DNA from 3 places in the Haliea sp. genome. Region 2 is predicted to be linked to each of the others. Evidence: predicted binding sites of a transcription regulator. Region 2 holds the regulator's gene; each other region holds the start of a gene.

Region 1 (3,274 bases), on a different contig from region 2:
GGCGAACTCTGCGCGCGACGTCTTGTAGCCCACCGTGGAGGCGTTGGCGATATTGTTACTGATGACATTGAGGTCTGCACTCGCAGCGTTAATGCCCGAAATTGCGGTATCAAAGGCCATTGTCTCTCTCCTGGCTCAACAAACGGTGTCGCGCGGTCCCGGCGGGCCCGACGCTGTTACAAAATACTCTTGATCGTATTCATGCCCACGGTCTGGCCATTGGCCAGGTTGAGGGCCACATCACCGGTGCCGGCAGCGATGGCCACCGACTCCACGCGCTGGTGGGCGTAAACCGGCACCGTGGTGGATACACCACCCACCAGGGCTTCCACTGAAACGCGATACTGGCCGGCCTCGAGTTGTGCACCGCTACCATCCCGACCGTCCCACTGGACGCGGAAATCAGAACTCACACCGGGCGGCAGCGCCGCGCTGTAGACCAGCCGGCCACTCATGTCCTGGATAAACAGGGTTGCCGAGGTGGCATTGCCGGTGAAGGCCACCGTGGCATCCAGGGCCAGTACGGGGTCGTCGCCCCCCTCCGCACCGCCTTCGACGGGGCGCAACAGGCCAACATTGCCCTCGGTCACCACATCGCGGCCCACCAGGTTCGCCGCCTGCAGGGCCTGGCTGCCAGTCAGTGCCGAAGCCAGGCCGCCGAAGCCGGTGTTCAGCTCCTGAATACCCGACACCGTGCCAAACTGCGCGAGCTGGCCCATGAAATCCATATTGTCCAGCGGCTTGGTGGGGTCCTGGTTTTTCAGCTGGGCGACCATCAGCGTCAGGAACGCCTCAGAACCCATATCCTCAACGGAATTGGCCTGTCGCGGTGCCGCTTCCGGTTGTGGAAACAGCTCATTGATGCCGGCGAGCGTAGTCATCGGTGTCGTCCTCTGGAATTATCGGCCCAGCGTGATGGTGCGCTGGATAAGCTGTTTGGCGGTGTTCATGGCCTCAATGCTGCTCTGGTAGGAGCGCGAAGCCGATATCATGTTGGCCATTTCATCCACCGGATTGATATTGGAGCGGTAGATGTAGCCCTCCGCGTTGGCCAGCGGGTGGGATGGCGCAAACTCCTGCCGCGGGGGCAGCGTCGACTCGACGATTTCCGCAACGCGCACCCCGGCGGCGCCCTCGGCGTCGCCGAGGCCGTCCTGCAGCAGGGTTTCAAACACGGGATAGCGCGCTTGATAGGCCCCTTCCGGCGTGCTGCTGACCACCTGTGAATTCGCCAGGTTGCTGGAAATGGTGTTGAGCCGCACGCTCTGTGCTTCCAGGGCCGACGCCGATACCGCCATGATGTTGAACAGGCTCATGCTCATTCACCCCGTATCGCGCGCTGCGTGGACTTGATGCGGCTGTCCAGAATTGTCAGGCTGGCCTGGTAGCGGATGGCGTTGTCCATGAACTCAGCATGCTCGCGCTGGGCCTCTACCGTGTTGCCATCCAGGGCCGGCTGGCTGGGCACGCGGTACAGCAGGGACTGTTCATTCGCCGCCCCCATACCGCCGTTGGCATTCAGGTGACGGGCGTGCGTGCGACGCAGCCCGCCAGCGGTCGCCGCCTGCATGGCGGCGGCAAAGTCGATGTCACGGGCCTTGTAGCCGGGGGTGTCCTGGTTCGCCAGGTTTGCCGCTATCAGCTCCAGGCGCTGGGCGCGCAGCGCCATCGCCTGGCCACTCGTTCCAAAAACCCGGTCAGTAAAACTCATGTCGGTCACTCCTTCTTGCTGCCTACTCGCAGCACGCACAGGAAACCTAATCAGGAACCGTGCCAACCATAAAATAGTCTTTTATTACAATGGGTTAAGAAATTTCTGAGCGGAGTTCAGGGGCCGATTGGAAGCCCGCTTGCCGCTCCGGCGGCAAGAATTGCCGCCCCACCACACAGCGGCAGGGTTGTCCGCGACTGGCATGGTTCCTGCTTTACCACCCGTTGATGACCTGTTTGGGAGGCTTCATGTCAATTTTCCGGCGCACCCGGTTGCGCCTGCTGCTCATCGCCATCTTTCTGCCGGCCTTCTTCGCCGCGGGCACGCTGGCTGAGATACTCCATCCACTGGAGGACGTGGTGGCGGCCGCCAGCGCTGAGGCGACCGCGGCGGCACAGGCGCAGGGCTACACCGACCTTGAGGTGAGCGCACGCCCCCTGGACTCCCGCCTGCGCCTGCAGGCCTGTGGCGAACCGCTGGAGACATTCAGCAACGCCAACGCAAGCGTGCTGGGACCGGTGAGTATCGGCGTGCGCTGCGCACAGCCCAGTGCCTGGACGCTGTATGTGCGCCTGGACGTCAGCACCCGCGCCACTCTCCCCGTGCTGGCTGAAAACCTGCCCCGCGGCAGCATCATCAGCGAACGTGACCTCACCCTGGTGGAACGCACCATTACCAGTGCCACCGATGCGGTGATCATGGACCCGCAGCAGGCCATCGGCATGGAGCTTATCCGGCCGGCCAGCGCGGGATCGCCGTTGCGGCATAGCCAGCTGCGCCCACCGCAGCTGATCTCCCGCGGCCAGACCGTCACCCTGATCGCCGGGGGCGAGGGCCTGCAGGTCACCATGCAGGGACGCGCCATGGCCAACGCCGCGGCGGGTGACCGCCTGCTGGTCACCAACCTTGCCTCCGGGCGCCGGGTCGAGGGCATCGTCAACCCCGACGGCAGTGTGCGCATACCATGAACACGGCGCGGCGATGCTTGTGCTAAACTTTTCCGTCCGGCTGCCGCTAACCTGCTTGAGGCACCCTTACGTGCCAGCCATTCACTGACTGCGTGAACCGACATGGACCCAATCGACAACAATGCCAACATCAAACCGTCGCGTACCGGCGGGGATGCACGCACCAGCACGGTGGACCAGGCCGGTCGCAGTAGCCAGGCCAGTGCCGGCAAGCCGGTGGTGGAGGCAGATGCGGTCACCATCACGCGCATGGCGGAAGACATGCTGCAACTGGAAACACAGTTGGCCAGCGTGCCCGATGCCAATATGGAGCGCGTGGAGCAGCTGCGCGCTGCGATCAGCGATGGCAGCTACCGGGTCGACCTGGAGCGGATTGTGAGCAACCTGCTGCAGGCCGAACAGGATCTGTCCTGAACGTGACGCCCGGTGAACAACTGGCGCTGGCCCTGCGCGCCGAAATCACCGCCCTGGAAACTGTACTCGCCCACCTCGACGCTGAACAGCAGGCACTGCGTGCCGGTGATGCCGAACGCATTGAAGCCTGCACCCGCGCCAAAGACGCCGCCTTGAAGCAGCTCGCCGGCCTGCAGCAACA
Region 2 (3,274 bases):
ATACACGGGAAACGTGCGTCTGCAACAGGGCAGCCTGCAGATCCAGGCCAACAAGCTCACCATCTTCCATGGCCGGGAGGCCGCTGACCGCATCGTGGCGGAAGGCAGCCCGGCGCGTATGCAGCAGCAGCCGGCGGCCGACAAGGCGGTTATTCACGCGGCAGCGCTCAGCATCGAGTATTTCAAATCCCAGGAGCGGGTGAAACTCAGCCGCGAAGCGCGGATTGAGCAGGACGGCTCGATTGTTACCGGCAATACCATCGATTATTTCATGGCGGAGCAGCGGGTCAGGGCCGACGCCGGTCGGCGCGAGGACGGCGGCCGGGTCGAGGTCGTCATCCCCGCCGAGGTGCTGGAAGGCGACGAACAAGAGGCGCAGCGTGGCGCAACTCAGGGCGAGTAACCTGGCCAAGGCCTACCGGGGTCGCAAGGTGGTCATCGACGTCTCGCTGGAGATTTCCAGTGGGCAGGTGGTCGGTCTGCTGGGCCCCAACGGGGCAGGTAAAACCACCTGCTTCTACATGGTGGTTGGCATTATCACGGCAGACGCCGGGCGCATCGAACTGAATGGCGAAGATATCACGTCACTGGCGATGCACGACCGGGCGCGCCGCGGGCTTGGCTACCTGCCCCAGGAGGCCTCCATTTTCCGCAAGCTGAGCGTGCAGGACAACCTGCTCGCGATTCTCGAAACGCGGCCCGACCTGGGCAAGGCCGAGCGACTGGCACACTGCGACCGGCTGCTGGAGGAGTTCCACCTGACTCACCTGCGCACCAGCCTCGGCCAGGCACTGTCCGGAGGCGAGCGGCGCCGCGTGGAAATCGCCCGCGCACTGGCGACCGAGCCCGACTTCATCCTGCTTGACGAACCCTTCGCCGGCGTGGACCCGATCTCGGTTTCCGATATCAAGGACATCATCATTCATCTGCGCAAGCGCGGCATAGGCGTGTTGATCACAGACCACAACGTCCGCGAAACCCTCGACATCTGCGAGCGTGCCTACATCGTCGGCGAGGGGCATATCATCGCCGAGGGAAATGCCCAGGAAGTGCTGGAAAACCCCCGCGTGCGCAAGGTCTATCTGGGCGAGCACTTCAGGCTTTGACGCAGGGCCTCACCCCTGCCCCGGGCCTCCACAATCCCGCAAGCAAATTTCGCGCCATTCTGTTGCGCGGCTACCTGCGCCAGCGCTACACTGGCATCACAGCCAACCCGCGGCGGTACCCGGGATGAATCCAGTACGTTGATGAAACAGTCGCTTCAACTCAAGCTTGGCCAACAGCTGACAATGACGCCGCAGCTGCAACAGGCCATCAAGCTGCTGCAGCTGAGCACCCTGGATTTGCAGCAGGAGATCCAGCAGGCGCTGGACAGTAACCCACTGCTGGAACTTGCCGAGGACGACTACGACGCCGAGGCTGAAGCCCGCGCGCTGGCGACCGAGAACAGCCAGTCCACCGGAGAAGCCACTCCGGAACAGGCCGAGCGCGACGTCGCCGCTAGCGCTGACGAATGGCAAACCGACACCCTCCCCGATGAACTCCCTGTCGACACCCAGTGGGATGACCTGCTGCCCTCCTCGTCGGCTCCCGCGAGTCAGGGGGAGGACGCGTTTGACGGCGATTTTGACGCGCGCAACAATGCCCGCGACAGTCTGCAGGACCAGCTGCTCTGGCAACTGAACCTGACTCGCCTGTCAGACACCGATCGCATCATCGCCATGGCCATTATCGATGCGACCGACGCCAACGGTCGCCTGCAGAGCAGCGTCGAGGATATCCACGAGTCCCTGACGCCGGATCTGGACATCGACCTCGACGAGGTCGTGGCAGTGCTGCACTGCCTGCAGCAGTTTGAACCGGCCGGGGTCTGTACACGCGACCTGCAGGAATGCCTGCTTGTGCAACTGCAACAGCTTCCCCCGGGGACACCCTGCGTGGAACAGGCGCGGCTGATGATCAGCCGGCACATGGCACAACTGGGCAGCGGAGACTACAAGCAGATCATGCGCCGTATGCGCCTCAGCGAAGCACAGCTGAAAGAAGTGCTAGACCTGATCCGCACCCTCGACCCAAACCCGGGGCAAAGCGTCGGCGAAGACACCACGGAGTACGTGGTTCCCGATGTCTTCGTGAGCAAGCGCAACGGCCGCTGGGTGGTCGAGCTCAACCCTGACATCGCCCCCAAGCTGCGCATCAATGACAGCTACGCCAGCCTGATACGTCGCGCCGACAGCAGCGCCGACAACACCTTCCTGAAGGACAACCTCCAGGAAGCGCGCTGGTTCCTGAAGAGCCTGCACAGCCGCAACGAAACGCTGATGAAAGTGGCGAGCAAGATCGTGGAACACCAGCGCAATTTCCTTGAGTATGGCGAAGAAGCCATGAAGCCGTTGGTGCTGCATGACATTGCGGAAGCCATCGAGATGCACGAATCGACCATATCCCGCGCCACGACACGCAAGTACATGCACACGCCGAGGGGTATCTTCGAACTGAAATATTTCTTTTCCAGCCATGTGGGCACGACTGAGGGTGGCGAGGCCTCTTCCACCGCCATCAAGGCGCTGATTCGCAAGCTGGTGGCAGCGGAAAACCCGCGCAAACCGCTCAGCGACAGCAAGATTGCGGCCGTATTGGAGGAGCAGGGTTTGCAGGTGGCCCGCCGTACCGTGGCCAAATATCGCGAGATGCTGATGATCCCGCCCTCCAATGAGCGCAAGAGATTGGTCTAGACTATCAGTGTACTGCCCGGCAGTACTTTGTCAGGTTGCCGCTGGCAGAAAGCGGCACACCGGTTCCGGGCGACCAGCCCGGCTTTCATGAGAAGAAGGAGTCAGGTATGCAATTGAACGTCAGCGGACACCACGTAGAGGTTACTCATGCGCTGCGTGAATATGTGGAGAGTAAGTTCGAGCGCCTGCAGCGACATTTTGACCAGATAACCAATACCGAAGTCACCCTGATTGTGGAAAAAATGGTGCAGAAGGCCGAGGCCAACGTGCACATTTCAGGCGCGGATATCTTTGCCGCAGCGGAGTCAGAGGACATGTATGCAGCGATTGACGCACTGGCGGACAAGCTCGACCGCCAGCTCATCAAACACAAAGAAAAGGCGCGAGCCCGTTAGGAACTTTCATGCACGTTCTTTCTGAACTGCTGACGCCGGGGCGCACGGTCTGCCGTGCCCCCGGCAGCAGTAAAAAAAGGCTCTTTGAAACGCTGGCCAGCGTCGTCAGCGAGAACAGCCCGGAGCTCGCGGAGGCGGATATCT
Region 3 (3,274 bases), on a different contig from region 2:
GGTCTTACCCTTGACCATGGACACCAGCACACCGTTGGTGCGGCGGGCGATCTCCTGATTCTTCACCGCACCGTAATGGTCGAACACGTGGGTGAGAATACCACTGCCGGAGGTCAGGGTCAGGAACAGGCCGCGGAAGCCGATAAGGCCGCGGGCGGGTATGATGAACTCCAGGCGCACCCGGCCCTTGCCGTCCAGCGTCATGTTCTCCAGCGATGCGCGACGCAGGCCCAGCTCTTCCATGATCGCGCCCTGGTGCTGCTCCTCACAGTCGATCACCAGCTGCTCGTAGGGTTCCTGCATGACGCCGTCAATTTCTTTCTGAATCACCTCGGGACGCGAAACACCGAGCTCGAAACCCTCGCGGCGCATGCTCTCGATGAGTACCGACAGGTGCAGCTCCCCACGCCCGGACACCTTGAACTTGTCCGGCGTATCACCCGGCTCTACCCGCAGTGCCACGTTGTGGATCAGCTCGCGTTCAAGGCGCTCCTTGATATTGCGCGTGGTGACGAACTTGCCCTCACGGCCGGCGAAGGGCGAGTCATTGACCTGGAAGGTCATGCTGACGGTGGGTTCGTCAACGGTCAGGGGCGGCAGGGCCTCTACGGTGGCGGGGTCACACAGCGTGTCGGAAATGTTCAGCCCCTCGATACCGGTCACGCAGACAATGTCCCCGGCCTCTACAGAGGGGACTTCAACCCGCTCCAGCCCCATGTAGCCCATCACCTGCAGGACGCGTCCGTTGCGGGTTTTGCCCTGGCGATCAATCACCGTGACCTGGGTGTTCGGCTTCAGGGTACCGCGGGTCACACGGCCCACACCGATGACACCGACGTAGCTGTTGTAATCCAGCGCGCTGATCTGCAGCTGCAACGGGCCATCGCGGTCTACCGCGGGTGTCGGCACCTTGTCGATGATGGTCTGGAACAGCGGCTGCATGTCGTCTGCCATGGCCTCGTGATCAAGGCCGGCAATGCCCTGGATGGCGGAGGCATAGACGATGGGGAAGTCGAGCTGCTCGTCGGTGGCGCCGAGCCGATCAAACAGGTCAAACACCTGGTCGACCACCCAGTCGGGGCGTGCGCCCGGACGATCCACCTTGTTGATGACCACGATGGGGTTCAGGCCCTGCTCGAAGGCCTTGGAGGTCACGAAACGGGTTTGCGGCATAGGGCCGTCAACCGCGTCTACCAACAGGAGCACAGAGTCCACCATGGACAGTACGCGCTCCACCTCACCGCCGAAGTCGGCGTGTCCGGGGGTGTCCACGATGTTGATCCGGTAGTCGTTCCAGCGGATCGCCGTATTCTTGGCCAGAATGGTGATACCGCGCTCCCGCTCCTGGTCATTGGAGTCCATGATACGCTCTGCCCCTTCGGAGCGACGGTCAAGGGTTCCCGACTGATTCAGCAGGCAGTCCACGAGCGTGGTCTTGCCGTGGTCAACGTGGGCAATAATGGCGATGTTGCGAAGCTTCTCAATCAAGGGAGTTCCTCAGTCCGGGGGCCCGGCAGCAAAAAAGGCGGCGGATTATACCCCAGCACCGCAGTGAGCGGAGCGCCCGTTTCCGGTGATAATGCGGTATTCGCGCCAGATCAGGCAGCAGCGGCTACAGGCGGGCGCCGGCAGCGTTGGCGGCAGAATGTCGCCACGCGCCCGTCGTGCACCAAAATAAAGCACTGACGCATCAAAATAGAGCACGGCGATGGGGCGCCACTGCACGGGCGGTGATAAACTGCTGCAAAACAGGGAGTTAGGCCCCCTGGAATCTTGGCATGGGTTTTGCTGTTAGGAATCCTGCCAAGATTCGCTGGCCGCTGACGGAGCGCTCGCAAGCAACCGCCGCACCAGGAACACGCACTGCGCCGAAGACTGTGGCACGACTTTACACCCCATGGAGGACATCCAATGTCAGAGCATACTCTGAACCTGATCAAGAATAGCGAAGCAAAATGGGTCGACCTGCGCTTCACGGACACCAAAGGCAAGGAACAGCACGTCACCCTGCCCGCCAGCTCCGTGGACGAAGATTTCTTCGAAGACGGCCAGATGTTCGATGGTTCCTCCATCGCCGGCTGGAAGGGCATCAACGAGTCAGACATGATCCTGATGCCGGACGACAGCACTGCGGTGCTGGATCCCTTCACCGATGACACCACCGTTATCCTGCGTTGTGACATCGTCGAGCCAAGCACCATGCAAGGCTACGAGCGCGACCCGCGGTCCGTTGCACGTCGCGCCCAGGAATACCTGCAGACCACCGGTATTGGCGACACCGCCTTCTTCGGCCCTGAGCCCGAGTTCTTCGTGTTCGATGACATCAAGTGGCACGCGGACATCTCTGGCGCGGGCTACGCCATCAGCTCTTCCGAGGCCGCCTGGTCTTCCAACCTGCACCAGGAAGACGGCAACACCGGCCACCGCCCGCGCGTCAAAGGCGGCTACTTCCCGGTTCCCCCCGTGGATTCGCTGCACGACATCCGCGCAGCCATGTGCACCGCCATGGAGCAGATGGGCCTGGGCGTAGAGGTACACCACCACGAAGTGGGCACTGCCGGGCAGTGTGAGATCGGCGTCAAGTTCAACACGCTGGTGAAGAAAGCAGACGAAGTACAGATCCTCAAGTACTGCGTGCACAACGTGGCGCACGCCTACGGCAAAACCGCCACCTTTATGCCCAAGCCACTGGTGGGTGACAACGGCTCTGGCATGCACGTTCACATGTCCATCTCCAAGGACGGCGTGAACACGTTTGCTGGCGACGGGTACTCCGGGCTGTCGGAAACCGCGCTGTACTACATCGGCGGTGTCATCAAGCACGCCAAGGCGCTGAACGCGTTCACCAACCCGGCGACCAACTCCTACAAGCGTCTGGTTCCCGGCTTTGAAGCGCCTGTGATGCTGGCCTACTCTGCCCGTAACCGCTCCGCGTCGATCCGCATTCCCTACGTTGCGAGCCCCAAGGGCAAGCGCGTGGAAGTGCGCTTCCCCGACCCGGCTGCCAACCCCTACCTGGCCTTTGCCGCACTGCTGATGGCGGGCCTCGACGGCATCCAGAACAAGATCCACCCCGGCGATGCCGCCGACAAGGACCTGTACGACCTGCCACCCGAAGAAGGCAAGGCCATCCCCACCGTGTGCTCCAGCCTGAGCGAAGCGCTGAAGTCACTCGATGAGGACCGTGGCTTCCTGACCGCAGGCGGCGTGTTCACCGACGACATGATTGATGGCTACATCGACCTGAAGGCGGCCGACATCGAGCGCCTGAACA

The links. The regulator sigma-54, encoded in region 2, starts transcription at its own class of promoters, with help from an activator protein. The targets are predictions, from matches to a motif close to TGGCACANNNNTTGCNNT.
Region 1: a site for sigma-54 is predicted at 1,759-1,776, ahead of flgB (flagellar basal body rod protein FlgB). Genes of this name have one in related genera too.
Region 3: a site for sigma-54 is predicted at 1,775-1,792, ahead of glnA (glutamate--ammonia ligase). Genes of this name have one in related genera too.

Annotation. Positions count from the first base shown of each region.
Region 1 covers NZ_JAWKZJ010000006.1:212,264-215,537, reverse strand. The annotation lists gene flgE (flagellar hook protein FlgE) at 1-120, opposite strand, end outside; gene R3E49_RS12760 (flagellar hook assembly protein FlgD) at 177-881, opposite strand; gene flgC (flagellar basal body rod protein FlgC) at 900-1,316, opposite strand; gene flgB (flagellar basal body rod protein FlgB) at 1,319-1,711, opposite strand; gene flgA (flagellar basal body P-ring formation chaperone FlgA) at 1,960-2,679, shown strand; gene flgM (flagellar biosynthesis anti-sigma factor FlgM) at 2,782-3,093, shown strand; gene R3E49_RS12735 (flagella synthesis protein FlgN) at 3,096-3,274, shown strand, end outside.
Region 2 covers NZ_JAWKZJ010000005.1:109,554-112,827, forward strand. The annotation lists gene lptA (lipopolysaccharide transport periplasmic protein LptA) at 1-403, shown strand, start outside; gene lptB (LPS export ABC transporter ATP-binding protein) at 381-1,106, shown strand; gene R3E49_RS10790 (RNA polymerase factor sigma-54) at 1,248-2,735, shown strand; gene hpf (ribosome hibernation-promoting factor, HPF/YfiA family) at 2,843-3,130, shown strand; gene ptsN (PTS IIA-like nitrogen regulatory protein PtsN) at 3,139-3,274, shown strand, end outside.
Region 3 covers NZ_JAWKZJ010000001.1:679,777-683,050, reverse strand. The annotation lists gene typA (translational GTPase TypA) at 1-1,488, opposite strand, end outside; gene glnA (glutamate--ammonia ligase) at 1,912-3,274, shown strand, end outside.